2 regions of the Arthrobacter sp. Z1-9 genome follow, and region 1 is predicted to be linked to the other one. Evidence: predicted binding sites of a transcription regulator. Region 1 holds the regulator's gene; the other holds the start of a gene.
The links. Region 1 encodes LexA, which represses DNA repair genes until DNA is damaged. Its sites were predicted from a motif close to TCGAACANNTGTTCGA; they were not measured.

Region 1 (6,302 bases):
GTCCTTGGCGTACCTGATACCCCTGATAGCCCACGCCCTGAGGAGCGACAAGCCCGCCCTCGTCTCGACCGCAACGCTTGCCCTGCAGACACAGATAGTGGGCAGGGACATCCCGCGGCTCCTGAAAACCATCACCCCGGCCCTGGACCGGCCCGTAAAAGTGGCCCTGGTCAAAGGCCGGTCCAATTACGTCTGCCTGCACAAGCTTGAAGGTGGGTTCCCCTCCGAGGAGCCGGCGGAGGGCCAGTTGTTTTCCCTGGGGGAGGACACCAGCGTCCCGCACTTTGCTGCGGCTGTGGGCGGTCCTGCTTCGCAGCTGGGCAAGGAAGTGGTACGCCTGCGGGAGTGGGCCGAGAAGACCACCACCGGTGACCGGGATGAGCTCCTGCCCGGCGTCACCGACCGGGCCTGGCGGCAGGTTTCCGTCACGTCGATGGAGTGCCTGGGTGCGCAGAAGTGCCCGATGGCGGCGGAGTGCTTCAGTGAGCTCGCACGCCAGGACGCGGCCGACGCCGACGTTGTGGTCACCAACCATGCCATGCTCGCCGTCAGCGCTTTCGAAGGCCTTGCGGTGCTGCCCGAATACGACGTCGTTGTGGTTGATGAGGCCCACGAACTCCAGGACAGGGTCACGGGAGCTGTCTCGGGGCAACTGTCTGTGGCCATGGTCCACGCAGCTGCCGCCGGCGCCCGAAAGCACACCGCCATCACGGTGGATGCCCTCAACGCCGCTGCCGCCAACCTTGAAGTCGCCCTGGCCGGGGTTCCCAACGGGCTGCTCCCCAATGGACTGAACGATGAGCAGCTGGACTGTGTGGACCAGCTCCGCGAGGCCTGCCGCGCCGCCCTTTCCGATTCCAAGGGGGACAGCAGCACAACGGCCGACGGCGGGCGGCAGCTGGCGCGCTCCCGGCTGATGCTCATCCTGGAACTGTGCGAACGGCTCCTCGCCGCCCGGGAGAACCGGGAAGTCGTGTGGTTTTCCCGCGCCAGCTCCTTTGACCCCCAGCAGGGATATTCCCAGCCGGACGAGAATGCGCCCGCGCTCATCAATATCGCCCCGCTCTCCGTCGCTGGGCGGTTGCGGGAGGGATTGTTCGCGGGGCACACGGTTGTCCTCACCTCCGCCACCCTGGCCATCGGCTCAGCCTTCGAGCCGGCAGCAGGAGGTTTGGGGCTGGTCGGCGAGGGGGCGCCGAGCTGGACCGGCATTGATGTTGGCTCGCCTTTTGACTACCCGAAGCAGGGAATACTGTACGTGGCCGGGCACCTGCCCAAGCCCGGCCGGGGGGCGTCCCCTGAGTCTCTGGCTGAACTGGAGGCCCTGATCCGGGCTTCCAACGGTGGTGCGCTCTGCCTGTTTTCGTCCCGGCGGGCGGCAGAAGAAGCGGCCGAGGCACTCCGGCCAAAGCTGGCCATGACCATCCTGTGCCAGGGCGACTCCACCATGACGGCGCTCGTGAAGCAGTTTGCTGACGAACCCGACACCTGCCTGTTCGGCACCATGTCCCTGTGGCAGGGCGTGGATGTTCCCGGCGGGTCATGCCGCCTCGTGGTCATCGACCGGATTCCCTTCCCCCGGCCCGACGATCCGCTGATGACTGCGCGGTCCCGCGCGGTGGCGCAGGCCGGCGGCAACGGCTTTATGTCCGTTTCGGCCACCCACGCCGCCATCCGGCTCGCTCAGGGCGCGGGACGGCTTATCCGCTCAACGGGGGACAAAGGTGTGGTGGCGGTGCTGGACTCCAGGCTGGCCACCGAGCGGTACGCGGGATTCCTCCGGGGCGCCCTGCCGCCCTTCTGGTCCACAACGGACAGGAAGACAGCCATCGCGGCGCTGGAACGGCTGGCCAAGGAGAACGCCTGAGAGGCTAGAGCGAGCGCAGCACCGAAACAACCTTGCCCATGATGGTGGCGTGGTCCCCCAGGATGGGCTCGTACTGCGTGTTCTGCGGCAGCAGCCAGGTGTGGCCGTCGCGCTGGCGGAAGGTTTTCACCGTGGCTTCGTCGTCCAGCAGTGCCGCGACGATATCGCCGTTGGCCGCGTCCGCCTGGCGGCGGACCACCACCCAGTCACCGTCGCAGATGGCCGCATCCACCATGGAATCGCCGGCAACCTTGAGCATAAACAGCTCCCCCTGGCCCACCAGCTGGCGGGGGAGCGCGAGAACGTCCTCCACTACCTGCTCCGCCAGGATCGGGCCGCCGGCAGCGATCCGGCCCACGAGGGGAACCATGGCAGTGTCCATGGCGGTGGGCAGCACGGTGACGCTGCCGCTGCCGGCCGGCAGGAGCGCAGCAGGCTCAGCTGCCTGCTTGGGCGAACCGCCGTCCAGGGTGAGGGGCATCAACACCTCCATGGCACGCGGACGCTTCGGGTCGCGCCGGAGGTAGCCCAGCTTTTCAAGCTGCGAAAGCTGGTGCGTGACGCTGGAGAGGCTCGCGAGACCGACAGTGTCACCGATCTCCCGCATCGACGGCGGATAACCGTTGTCATTCACCGAGCGCTGGATGGTCTCCAGAATCTTCTTCTGCCGCGGCGTCAGGCCTTTGGCGGTCTTCTTCGGTTGGGAGATTGCCCTGCCCCCGGCGGCTGCTGCTGCCATATTCGCCAATGCCTTTCGGTTGCCCCGGACTCTTGTGGCCCGGACCTGAAGTTCACGCCGCCAATGTCAGACCCTGCTGATCAACTGTCGAGGTGGTAGTTCCTTTCTTCAAAGCTAGGCCAGCCACATTGCTTTTTCAAACATTTGTTCTAGCGAGTCTCGACATTATTCGTTGATAGGTGCTAAAACAGAAGAAGCAAAGTTCGAATATGTGTTCTATTCGCAACGCGTCCATTCGAAGACCCGAACCAGGGGTCACGGCTCGGGCGCGTCCGGAGGGGAACGTCGGGCAGCACAGTAAGGTCCAGGAGGGCTAAATCATGTCAGCTACATCTGCTTCGCAGGATTCATTTCCGGTGCATCACCTCACGTCCGGGCGGGACAAGCCCCAGACTGTGCGTCCCGCACCACTTCCGCCCCTGCGCCTGACGCGGCGCGGAAAGATCGTCCTGATCGGAATTCCCCTGGTACTGCTGGCCGCCCTGCTGCTCTCCCTGGCCGGTTTCTTCAACTCGCCAGCGAAGGCCTCGGACTCGGCGGCGGACCTGGCTGTGACACCAACGGTCACTGTCACGGTGCAGCCGGGGGAGTCCCTGTGGGCGATTGCAGGAAGCGTTGCACCGGAGCGGGACGCGCGGGACGTTGTGGCGGACATCGTGCAGCTTAATAACCTGACCGCCGGCGCGGTCCTCCCGGGGCAGCAATTGTTCGTCCCCACCCGGTAGCAGCCGCCCGCAACGCCCGCTGGACGTCGACCGCAACGGAAGCCGCCCGCACCGCCAGCTGGACGTCGCCCTGGAAGCGGGTGGAAGCGTGGCCCGGAAAGCCCGGTGAAACGGCTCCCGGAAAGCGGGCCGGGATGGCAGCGGGAAAGCGCCTGCGCAGGCTTGGCGGCACCGGCACGCTGAGCGCGAACAGGAGCCCGTCACATTTTCCGGCGCCAAGTACTGGCACTAAACTGTTCAGGTGAATGACCAGCTAGAGCGCCTCAACCGGCTACCCCTCCGCAGCAACCTCCGTGGGCTGACCCCTTACGGCGCGCCCCAGCTGGATGTCCCCATCCTCCTCAACGTGAACGAGAACACCCATGGCGTCCCGGCGGACGTAAGGGCTGCCATCAGCGCAGCAGTGACTGAAGCCGCCGCCAGCCTCAACCGCTACCCGGACAGGGAGTTCAGCGAACTGCGGAAGGCCCTGGCGGAATACCTGGGCCACGGGCTGGATGAGTCGAATGTCTGGGCGGCCAACGGCTCCAACGAAGTTCTCCAGCAGATTCTCCAGGCATTCGGCGGCCCCGGCCGCACGGCGCTGGGCTTCCCGCCCACGTACTCCATGTACCCGCTGCTGGCCAGCGGCACGGACACTGAATACATCGTGGGTGAACGGGCTGACGGCTACGGCCTCAGCGCGGAGTCCGCGGCCCTTCAGTTGAAGGAACTGCAGCCCAACATCGTATTTCTCTGCTCGCCGAACAACCCCACCGGAACCGGGCTGGGCCTCGATGTCGTGGAAGCCGTGTACGAGGCCGGTGAAGCGAGCCAGACGATGGTCATCGTTGATGAGGCCTACCACGAGTTCGCGCATGACGGAACGCCCAGCGCCCTGACCCTCCTGCCCGGCCGGGAGCGGCTGATCGTCTCCCGGACCATGAGCAAGGCCTTTGCCCTGGCCGGAGCGCGCCTCGGCTACATGGCCGCGGCTCCGGAAGTTACCGACGCCCTGCGGCTGGTGCGCCTGCCGTACCACCTGTCCGCCGTCACGCAGGCGACTGCCCTCGCAGCGCTGCAGCACCGTGAGGCGCTGCTGGCCGATGTTGAAGACATCAAAAAGCAGCGCGACCGGATTGTGGCCGGACTGATCCGGATGGGCCTCAAGCCCGCCGCGTCCGATTCCAACTTTGTGTTCTTCGGCGGCCTGGAAAATCCCCACGAGGTCTGGCAGGAGCTGCTGGACGCCGGTGTCCTGATCCGCGACGTCGGGATTCCCGGCCACCTTCGGGTGACCGCAGGCACTGAGACGGAAACCACAGCGTTCCTGACCTCCCTGGAAAGTATCCTTGCCGGCCAGTCCAAGCTTCCGGCCTAGACTTGAAGCAGCGGCGCTGGACGCCCTGAACCACTCCTTCTTCCCAAAGGACCCTTGACCATGAGTTCCACCGGATCCAATGCGGCCGTGGCCCGGACCGCGCGCATGGAGCGTGCCACGAGTGAATCCTCCGTGCTCGTGGAGATCAACCTTGACGGTACCGGCATCTCGGACATCGACACCTCGGTGCCCTTTTACGACCACATGCTGACAGCGCTCTGCAAGCACTCGCTGATCGACCTGACAGTAAAAGCCACCGGAGACATCCACATCGATGTCCACCACACCGTGGAAGACGTTGCCATCACCTTTGGCGAGGTGCTGCGCACCGCCCTGGGAAACAAGGCCGGGATCCGCCGCTTCGGCGAGGCCACCGTTCCCCTGGACGAGGCACTGGCCCACGCAGTCGTTGACGTGTCCGGCCGTCCCTACCTCGTGCACGGGGGTGAGCCCGCAGGCCAGGAGTACCACCTGATCGGCGGCCACTTCACCGGCTCCCTTACCCGCCACGTCTTTGAAGCCATCACCCTGCACGCAGGGATTTGCCTGCACATGAACGTCATCGCAGGGCGGGACCCGCACCACATCGTTGAGGCCCAGTTCAAGGCCTTCGCCCGTGCCCTTCGCGCCGCCGTTGAATCCGATCCGCGTGTTGAAGGCATCCCTTCCACCAAGGGCGCGCTGTGAGCGGCCAGGTGCTGCGGGGCGGCGCCATCATCGATCCCTCAGCTGCACAGAAGCTGCCCTCGCCCGAGGGGAAACCCACGGTAACGGTGCTGGACTACGGCTCCGGGAACGTCCGCTCAGCGGTCCGTGCCCTTGAACGCGCCGGCGCAGAGGTAATCCTCAGCTCCAAGCCCGAGGACGTCCTGAACGCCGACGGCCTGGTTGTTCCCGGGGTCGGCGCCTTTGAAACGGTCATGCGCGAGCTCAAGGCCGTGGACGGCATCCGCCTTATCGGCCGGCGCGTCGCCGGCGGCCGCCCTGTCCTGGGCATTTGCGTCGGCCTCCAGGTGCTCTTTGAGGCCGGCGTGGAACACGGTACGGAAGCTGAAGGCATCGGGGAATGGCCCGGCAAGGTCGAGCTCCTGCCGGCGGAGGTCGTTCCGCACATGGGCTGGAACACGGTGAAGGTGCCCGAAGGGTCAAAGCTCTTCGCCGGCGTCGAAAACGAGCGGTTCTACTTTGTGCACTCCTATGGCGTGCAGGAGTGGAACTTCGACGTCGTCCAGCCGCGGATGGCCGCACCCCTCGTCACCTGGTCCGAGCACGGTGCCCCCTTCATCGCCGCGGTGGAAAACGGCCCGCTGTGCGCCACTCAGTTCCACCCGGAAAAGTCCGGCGACGCCGGCGCCCATCTCCTGCGCAACTGGGTCGAAGCCCTCCGCAAACCATCCGGTGCGGGCAACCCGAACGAATCCGGCGAAACGCTTTCGAGTGGCGACGCCTGAATGTGGTCCGTTATCCTGATGGGCCTCGCCGGACTGCTGATCGGCGGCGCCCTGTCCTTCCGGCAGCAGCATAAGCCGCTCTGGACGCAGGTCTCGTTCTATGTCCTGGCAGGCATGGCACTGCTCGCCGCCTACCTGCTGACCCTGCCGGCCAACTAGC
Region 2 (6,302 bases), 660 kb from region 1:
CCCAGCTTTCCCGCATCAGGGCCCTGCCGGACCCGCTCCACCCGGTACTCCCCCTTGCTGCGGTTGATATCCAGGGGAAGGATGGGAATGCCCAGCCGCCTGGCTTCGGCCACCAGCAATCTCTTGGGGTACATGCCGGGATCGTGTTCCCAGAGGCCGGCCAGGAAGGCTTCGGGATGGTGCGCCTTCAGCCATGCCGACTGGTAGGTAGGCACGGCAAAAGCCGCCCCGTGGGCCTTGCAGAAGCCGAAGCTTGCAAAAGACTTCAAAGTGTCCCAGACCTTGTCAACGACGTCAGGTGAAAAACCTTTGGCTTTTGCCCCCTTGCGGAAAAACCCCTCTACGTGGGATTCCCCGACGTCGTTGCTCAAGGCCCTCCGGAACTCATCAGCTTTCGCCAGCCCGCACCCCGTCATCACGTCAAAGGTCCTCAGGATCTGCTCATGGAAAACGGTCACCCCATGGGTTTCCGCCAGGACGGGTTTCAGGTCCGGGTGGGGGTACACCTCCGGGGCGAAACCATGGCGGTGTTCCAGGAAAGGCCGGACCATGTCCGATTTCATGGGCCCGGGCCGGAACAGCGAAATGTCGATGATGAGGTCGTTGAACTCCCGGGGCGCCATCTTGCCGATCAACTCGCGCTGCCCGGGAGACTCGATCTGGAAGCAGCCCAGGGTGTGGGTGCTGCGGATCAGCTCGAAGGTGGGCTCATCATCCAGGGGGATGGCGTTAAGGTCTATGTGTCCGTTGTCAGCAATGTAATCCGGGCCGTACCCGTCCTGCCCGGCAGGATGGCCCCCTGCAGCTACCACTTCCTCTTTTGAGGGGTGGATGCGGATGATTTCCCGGACAGCGAACGCCATGGCGCTTTGCATTCTGACGCCCAGGACATCGAGCTTGAGCATGCCCATGGGGTCCATGTCGTGTTTGTCGAACTGGCTCATGGGAAGCCCCAGGCCGCTGGGTTGGACGGGAGTGCGGTCCAGCAGGGTTGCGTCGCCCAGGATCACACCACAGGGGTGCATCGAAATATGGCGCGGTAACCGGTCAAGGCGTTCGGTCAGGTCAACCAGCAGGTCCAGCTGTTGGTTGCCGTGGGTATCCCGCTGCTCCACCCGGCCCGCGAACTCCCTCAGTTCCGGCTTTTCCTGCAGCGCTTCGCGGAACTTGCGGGCTGAAAACCGCCACAGCTGTTTGGCGATGTCCCCCACGTCGCCGTCATCCATGCCCAATGCCATTCCGGCATCCCGTACGGCTCCCCTTGCCCGGTAGCCGTTCTGCATGCTCATCAGGGTGACCCGCTCGGCGCCGAAGCGCTCGAAGATCCGGCGGTAGACGTTGTGCCGTTCTGCGCTTTCGACGTCGATGTCAATGTCCGGCAGGGTGGCACGGTCGCGGGACAGGAAGCGTTCGAAAATCAGGTCATGCTGAAGCGGGTTTACCTGGCTGACATCAATCAGGTAATTCACCAGGCTGGACGCTCCCGACCCTCTGGCCGCAGCCCTTACCCCCATGTCCTGGATCATGCGTGACACTTCGGCGACGGTGAGGAAGTAGGACGAGAAACCCAGGTTCTGGATGATCCCCAGTTCATGGTCAAGGCGTTTCAGCATCTCCTTTTCCCGGCTGCCGTGGATTCCCGGAAACCGCCGCCCGATTCCCGCCTCGCAGCGCTGCACCAGTTCAACGTGCGGATCCTGGCTGATCCCGATGACAGAAGCCTCCGGCACCACTGGCTGCTTCCAGCCCATATCGGTTACCGGGTCAATCCTGCAGAGATCGGCGAGCGCCTCGGTTTGTCCCATGAGCTGTTTGAGGTCCTGGGCGCCGTAACCCGCTGCTGAAATGATTTCCTTGCCCAGTTGCAGCATCTGGGCTGCGGATTTCAGCCAGCCCTGGCCGTTGGGCTGCAGCAGTGGTTCCTGGGCCAGTTCCGGCAGCGATTTCAGGGTCCGGGCCGAATCCAGGACGTCAGCGGTAGCAGCACCGTCCTCCGCGCAGTATCTGGCAGCGTTACTGAGGATTGCCGGTACGTTGTGCTCTGCCGCGAGCTTGAGCATCCTGACGGCATGCGAAGTGCTCAGCGGCGCCCCCGGGGCGCTGAGCTGGGACACAATTTCAGCTGCCACTGTTCCGCCGGGCATGGCGTCGAGCCATTGCTTGAAGAGGGTCCGCGGGCGAAGGTACCGGCGTCCGCCCATGGCACGCCCGACGTCAGAGTCCGGACCAATGAGCACCGTCAGCACTGGTTTGAGGGTCTGGGGGTCCAGGGTGCGGGAGGCAAGCTCTGCCCTGGTAACGGCCACGGGAATAGTTCCCCCGGACTTTCCCGAGGTACGGGCATGGGCATCTGACACCAGCCGGCACAATGCACGGTAGCCGGCCCCGTTGTTGTTTCCGCGGGCAAGCACCACCACACGCCCAGCCAACTGGGTACGGTGATCGCCGTCGTCGTCATACACGGCCAAGTCCACCCCGACGATGGGATCAATACCTGCGTCCATGCACGCCTTGAGGTGCTTGATGGTTCCGTACAGGCCGTCGCGGTCGGTGCAGGCGAGCGCGGTGGCCCCGTCAGCAGCAGCAGCCTGCGCCAGTTCTTCAGGCCAGGACACACCATAGTGGGCACTGAAGGCGGTGGAGACGTGGAGGTGGGTGAAGCTCATGCTGTTCGTGGGCGCAGGGCGTCGTGGATGCGCAGGAGCCGCCACCGGCCGCTGCGGATATGGCGGGTCAGGTCCAGGGTGAGGGGCTCGTCATGTTCCGTGGGCGTGCCGGGAGTAGACGGCAACACCTGAACCCGCCAGATTTCGTGGTCGACAAGCCCGGGTCCGCTTCCCAGCGGCGCGCGGCTTTCCTCCGCCCACCACTGCCTGCGTTCGTACCAGCGCACCGGTTCAGCGCAGACAACATAGGACCGTCCTGCCCAGGAAAGGTTCACCGGCTGGCCTTCAGGGTTACAGGCAACGTCCACGGATTCGCTGAACATCGCCATGGGCACCTCCCGGCAGGACTAAGAAACAAGAACCTATTCGAATATGTATTCGAATACTTCAAGTCTAAGCCAGTGGCGGCACAAATCCTAGGCGGGGGTGGACGGACAGATCGGCAGGGAGCAGGATGGTGCCATGAGCACCCATGACGCACTCCTCAAGCAGGTCAGCATCAAAGCCCAGGACTCCACACTCGTGGCCACTTTCGATATAGACGGCAACATTCCCGGTTCCGGTGCCTATGTGGTGGGGCTTGTGGCTGCCAGTCCGGACTACTCATCCCAGCGGCGGCTGGGGATTGAATTCATGAACGGGGAGGCCATCGCCTTCTTCTCGTTCAACCACGAACAAAGCACGGAAGAGAACTACGATCTTTCAGGCGTGACCCACTCAGGCAACACCATCACCGGCCACTTCCCGCTCGCGGCCATTAATGGGCTCGGCAAAGGGCACGTGATGACCGGCTTCAGCGAAGCGGACGGCCGGGAATTCCAGTCAGGCGTTCCAGTAGAGGAAAACCTGTAACAGCTGGGCTGAAACAGCTCAGCTGTTCTCTTTGTGGACCCGGAGTTCGAGTTCGATGAAGCCTGAAATCATGGCCCGGTAGGTGGACTCAACGATGTCCGGGTCGATGGCCTTCTTCTCAGCGGCGGAGCGGACGTGCTCAATGACCCGCTCCACGCGGCCGGGGGCACGGACCTCGGCGTCGTCGCCCTTAAGGGTCCCGGCAATCCGGATCAGCCGCTCCCGGCGGGCAATGAGGGTGACAATCTGGTCATCCACCTCGTCAACGGCAACCCGGACGGCGGCAAGCTGTTCCTTGTCGGCCAGAGCGTCTCTATCGTTCCCTTGAATTGTTGCCATCCTCTGACAGTATCGAACCATGCAACCCAGAGTCGACTTCATTTCACTGGGCGTCCGCAGCGTCCCGGCGTCCCGCTCCTTCTACGTGGATGGCCTCGGCTGGCCCGTCCACCGGGAATTTCCGGGGGACGTGGTGTTCATCCAGGTCAACCATGGCCTGGTGCTGTCCCTGTGGGACGTCCGCCAGATGCAGGCCGACGCCGGCGTCAGCGCCCCCGGCCCTGTCCCCTGCATCACGCTCAGCCACAACCTCCCCAGCACGGAAGACGTTGACCGGGTCATGGCGGAGGCTGCCGCAGCGGGGGCGGAGATCATTGCCGAGCCCATCACCCAGCCCTGGGGCGGCTACAGCGGCTACTTCGCGGATCCGGACGGCTTCCGCTGGGAAGTGGCGTACAACCCCACCTGGACAGTGGACGACGCCGGATCGGTCACCGTTTAGCCCGCCGCCCCGGTCATTCGGGCTGCTTCGGGTTACAGCTTAGAAGAGGGCCTCCACCGGGCGGATCAGCTCCGGGCCGTTGTTGCGGACGTTGCCCACCTCTTTGCCCACTGAATCCACGTGCCAGTCCGATGCCACATCCTTGACGCCGGACCGCACCAGGTCAACCAGGCCCGCGGCGTCGTCAGCCTCCGGGTCGAGCCAGGCCTGCATAGTGGACTTGTCCATTGGCAGCGGCACGCGGTCATGCAGTGCAGTCAACTTGCCGAAGATGGTGGATTCGCTGCCGGCCGGCGGTGTGTCAGTGGTCAGGATTGACGTGGAAAGCACCCAGCCGCCCGGCTCCCCCACCGGCCACGCCGGATCCTTCCACCACTCATAGAGCCCGGCAAAGACCAGGCCGCGGCCCTCCCCCGGATGCACGTAGTAGGGCTGCTTCGCCTTCCCGGGACCCTGCTTCCATTCGTAGTAGCCGTCGGCGGGCACAGCGCACCGCCGTGACTGGATGGCCTTCCGGAACGCGGGCTTGTCCAGCACCGATTCACTCCGGGCATTAATCATCCGCGAGCCGATACCCGGGTCCTTGGCCCAGGAAGGAACCAGTCCCCACCGCGCCATGTGCAGCTGGCGCACCTGCTTGCGCTCCGGACCTTCATCGATCAGCCGCTCCAGGACGATGGGAACGGCATCTGTTGGCGCAACATTCCACGACGGCGGGATAGCCACCTCCTCCTCCAGCTCAGCATCGAACTCAGCCAACAGGTCCCCCACGGCACGGGCCATCACATAGCGTCCACACATGGCTCCAGCATGCCATCGGCGGCAGGAGCTGTCATCCAGGGGCCGCCGCAGGGCGCAGTTGCCGGGAATAGCGGGGCCCACGCTACCGTTGTCAGGAATGAACCCGTAAGCGACACGTAGGAGAAATCCGTGGACTTCACTCCCGAATCCGGCACCATCACCATGTTTTCCACCACCTGGTGCGGCTACTGCAACCGGCTGAAGAAGCAGCTGGACGCGCAGGGCATCGGCTACACCGAGATCAACATCGAGGAAGTGGACGGCACCGCAGAACTGGTGGAGCAGCTGAACGGCGGCAACCGCACGGTGCCCACGGTCCTGTTCCCGGACGGCACCGCGGCTACCAACCCTTCGGCTGCCGAGGTCAAGACCCGCCTCGCAGCGTAGCCGGGAAACCGGCCACAGGGGCCGGCAGCCCCGCCACCCGCCGTCGGAGGCGTGATAACCAAAGCGGGACCAGCACCTCGGTGCCGGTCCCGTTTTCGTATCTGCCCCTAAAACACTTGGCCGGTCATGCCCCCAGGCTGCTGAAGGCAGCACTCGTGAGGCTGGCGTGGCCTGCATAGGTGGCCAGCAGCGCATCCTCTACGGCGGCGACGTCCACGCCCGGCACAAGATCGTTGACGGCTCCGGCGGTGGCGGGGTCCCACTCCAGGCCCAGGGCTGCGTAACTGTCCGTGAGGACTTTGCGGATGGGGGCGGAGTTTTCCACCACAATGACGGAGCTGAAGAGCCAGCCTCCGGCCACCACGCGCTGGGCAGTGCCGACCAGCTTGAGCCGGGAGCCGGCCGCCCGGTCCGTGCCGTGCACGCTGTATTCCCCGGGACAGTACTCACCCGGGATCTCCCCTACGGCCGCCTGCACTCCCACGCTGCGCAGCGTTTCGGCGAAGAGTTCGCCAAAGTATCCAAACCGGCTCTTGGAACCTGCGATGGCATCCGTATCCGCTTCGATGTGGTCCACCACGAGGGTTCCCTGGTGGTAGGCAGCCGCCCGCCCTCCCGCCCTGCGGACCAGCGGCTCAAAGCCGTTGTCGCGGCACGCCTGTGCTGCTGCTTCGAAGCCCGGCAGCCGGGTGTCCCGCTGGCCGAACGCCACCGTGGGGGCAGGGCGGTACAGCCGCAGGATGGGGCCGATGCCCCCAGTCCTTGCCTTGGCCAGGAGCTCCAGGCCAAATTCCAGGTCACGGGCTGCGCCGAGC

Region 2: a site for LexA is predicted at 3,033-3,048, ahead of M1D93_RS10640 (DUF6504 family protein). Genes of this name have one in related genera too.

Annotation. Positions count from the first base shown of each region.
Region 1 covers NZ_CP096456.1:1,648,804-1,655,105, forward strand. Annotated here, with positions in the region: gene M1D93_RS07560 (ATP-dependent DNA helicase) at 1-1,867, shown strand, start outside; gene lexA (transcriptional repressor LexA) at 1,872-2,606, opposite strand; gene M1D93_RS07570 (LysM peptidoglycan-binding domain-containing protein) at 2,927-3,331, shown strand; gene M1D93_RS07575 (histidinol-phosphate transaminase) at 3,573-4,691, shown strand; gene hisB (imidazoleglycerol-phosphate dehydratase HisB) at 4,752-5,378, shown strand; gene hisH (imidazole glycerol phosphate synthase subunit HisH) at 5,375-6,142, shown strand; gene M1D93_RS07590 (hypothetical protein) at 6,143-6,301, shown strand.
Region 2 covers NZ_CP096456.1:2,312,456-2,318,757, forward strand. Annotated here, with positions in the region: gene M1D93_RS10635 (DNA polymerase III subunit alpha) at 1-2,666, opposite strand, end outside; gene M1D93_RS10640 (DUF6504 family protein) at 2,663-2,995, opposite strand; gene M1D93_RS10645 (hypothetical protein) at 3,129-3,518, shown strand; gene M1D93_RS10650 (chorismate mutase) at 3,537-3,857, opposite strand; gene M1D93_RS10655 (VOC family protein) at 3,877-4,299, shown strand; gene M1D93_RS10660 (SOS response-associated peptidase) at 4,339-5,082, opposite strand; gene M1D93_RS10665 (mycoredoxin) at 5,230-5,487, shown strand; gene M1D93_RS10670 (lipoate--protein ligase family protein) at 5,612-6,302, opposite strand, start outside.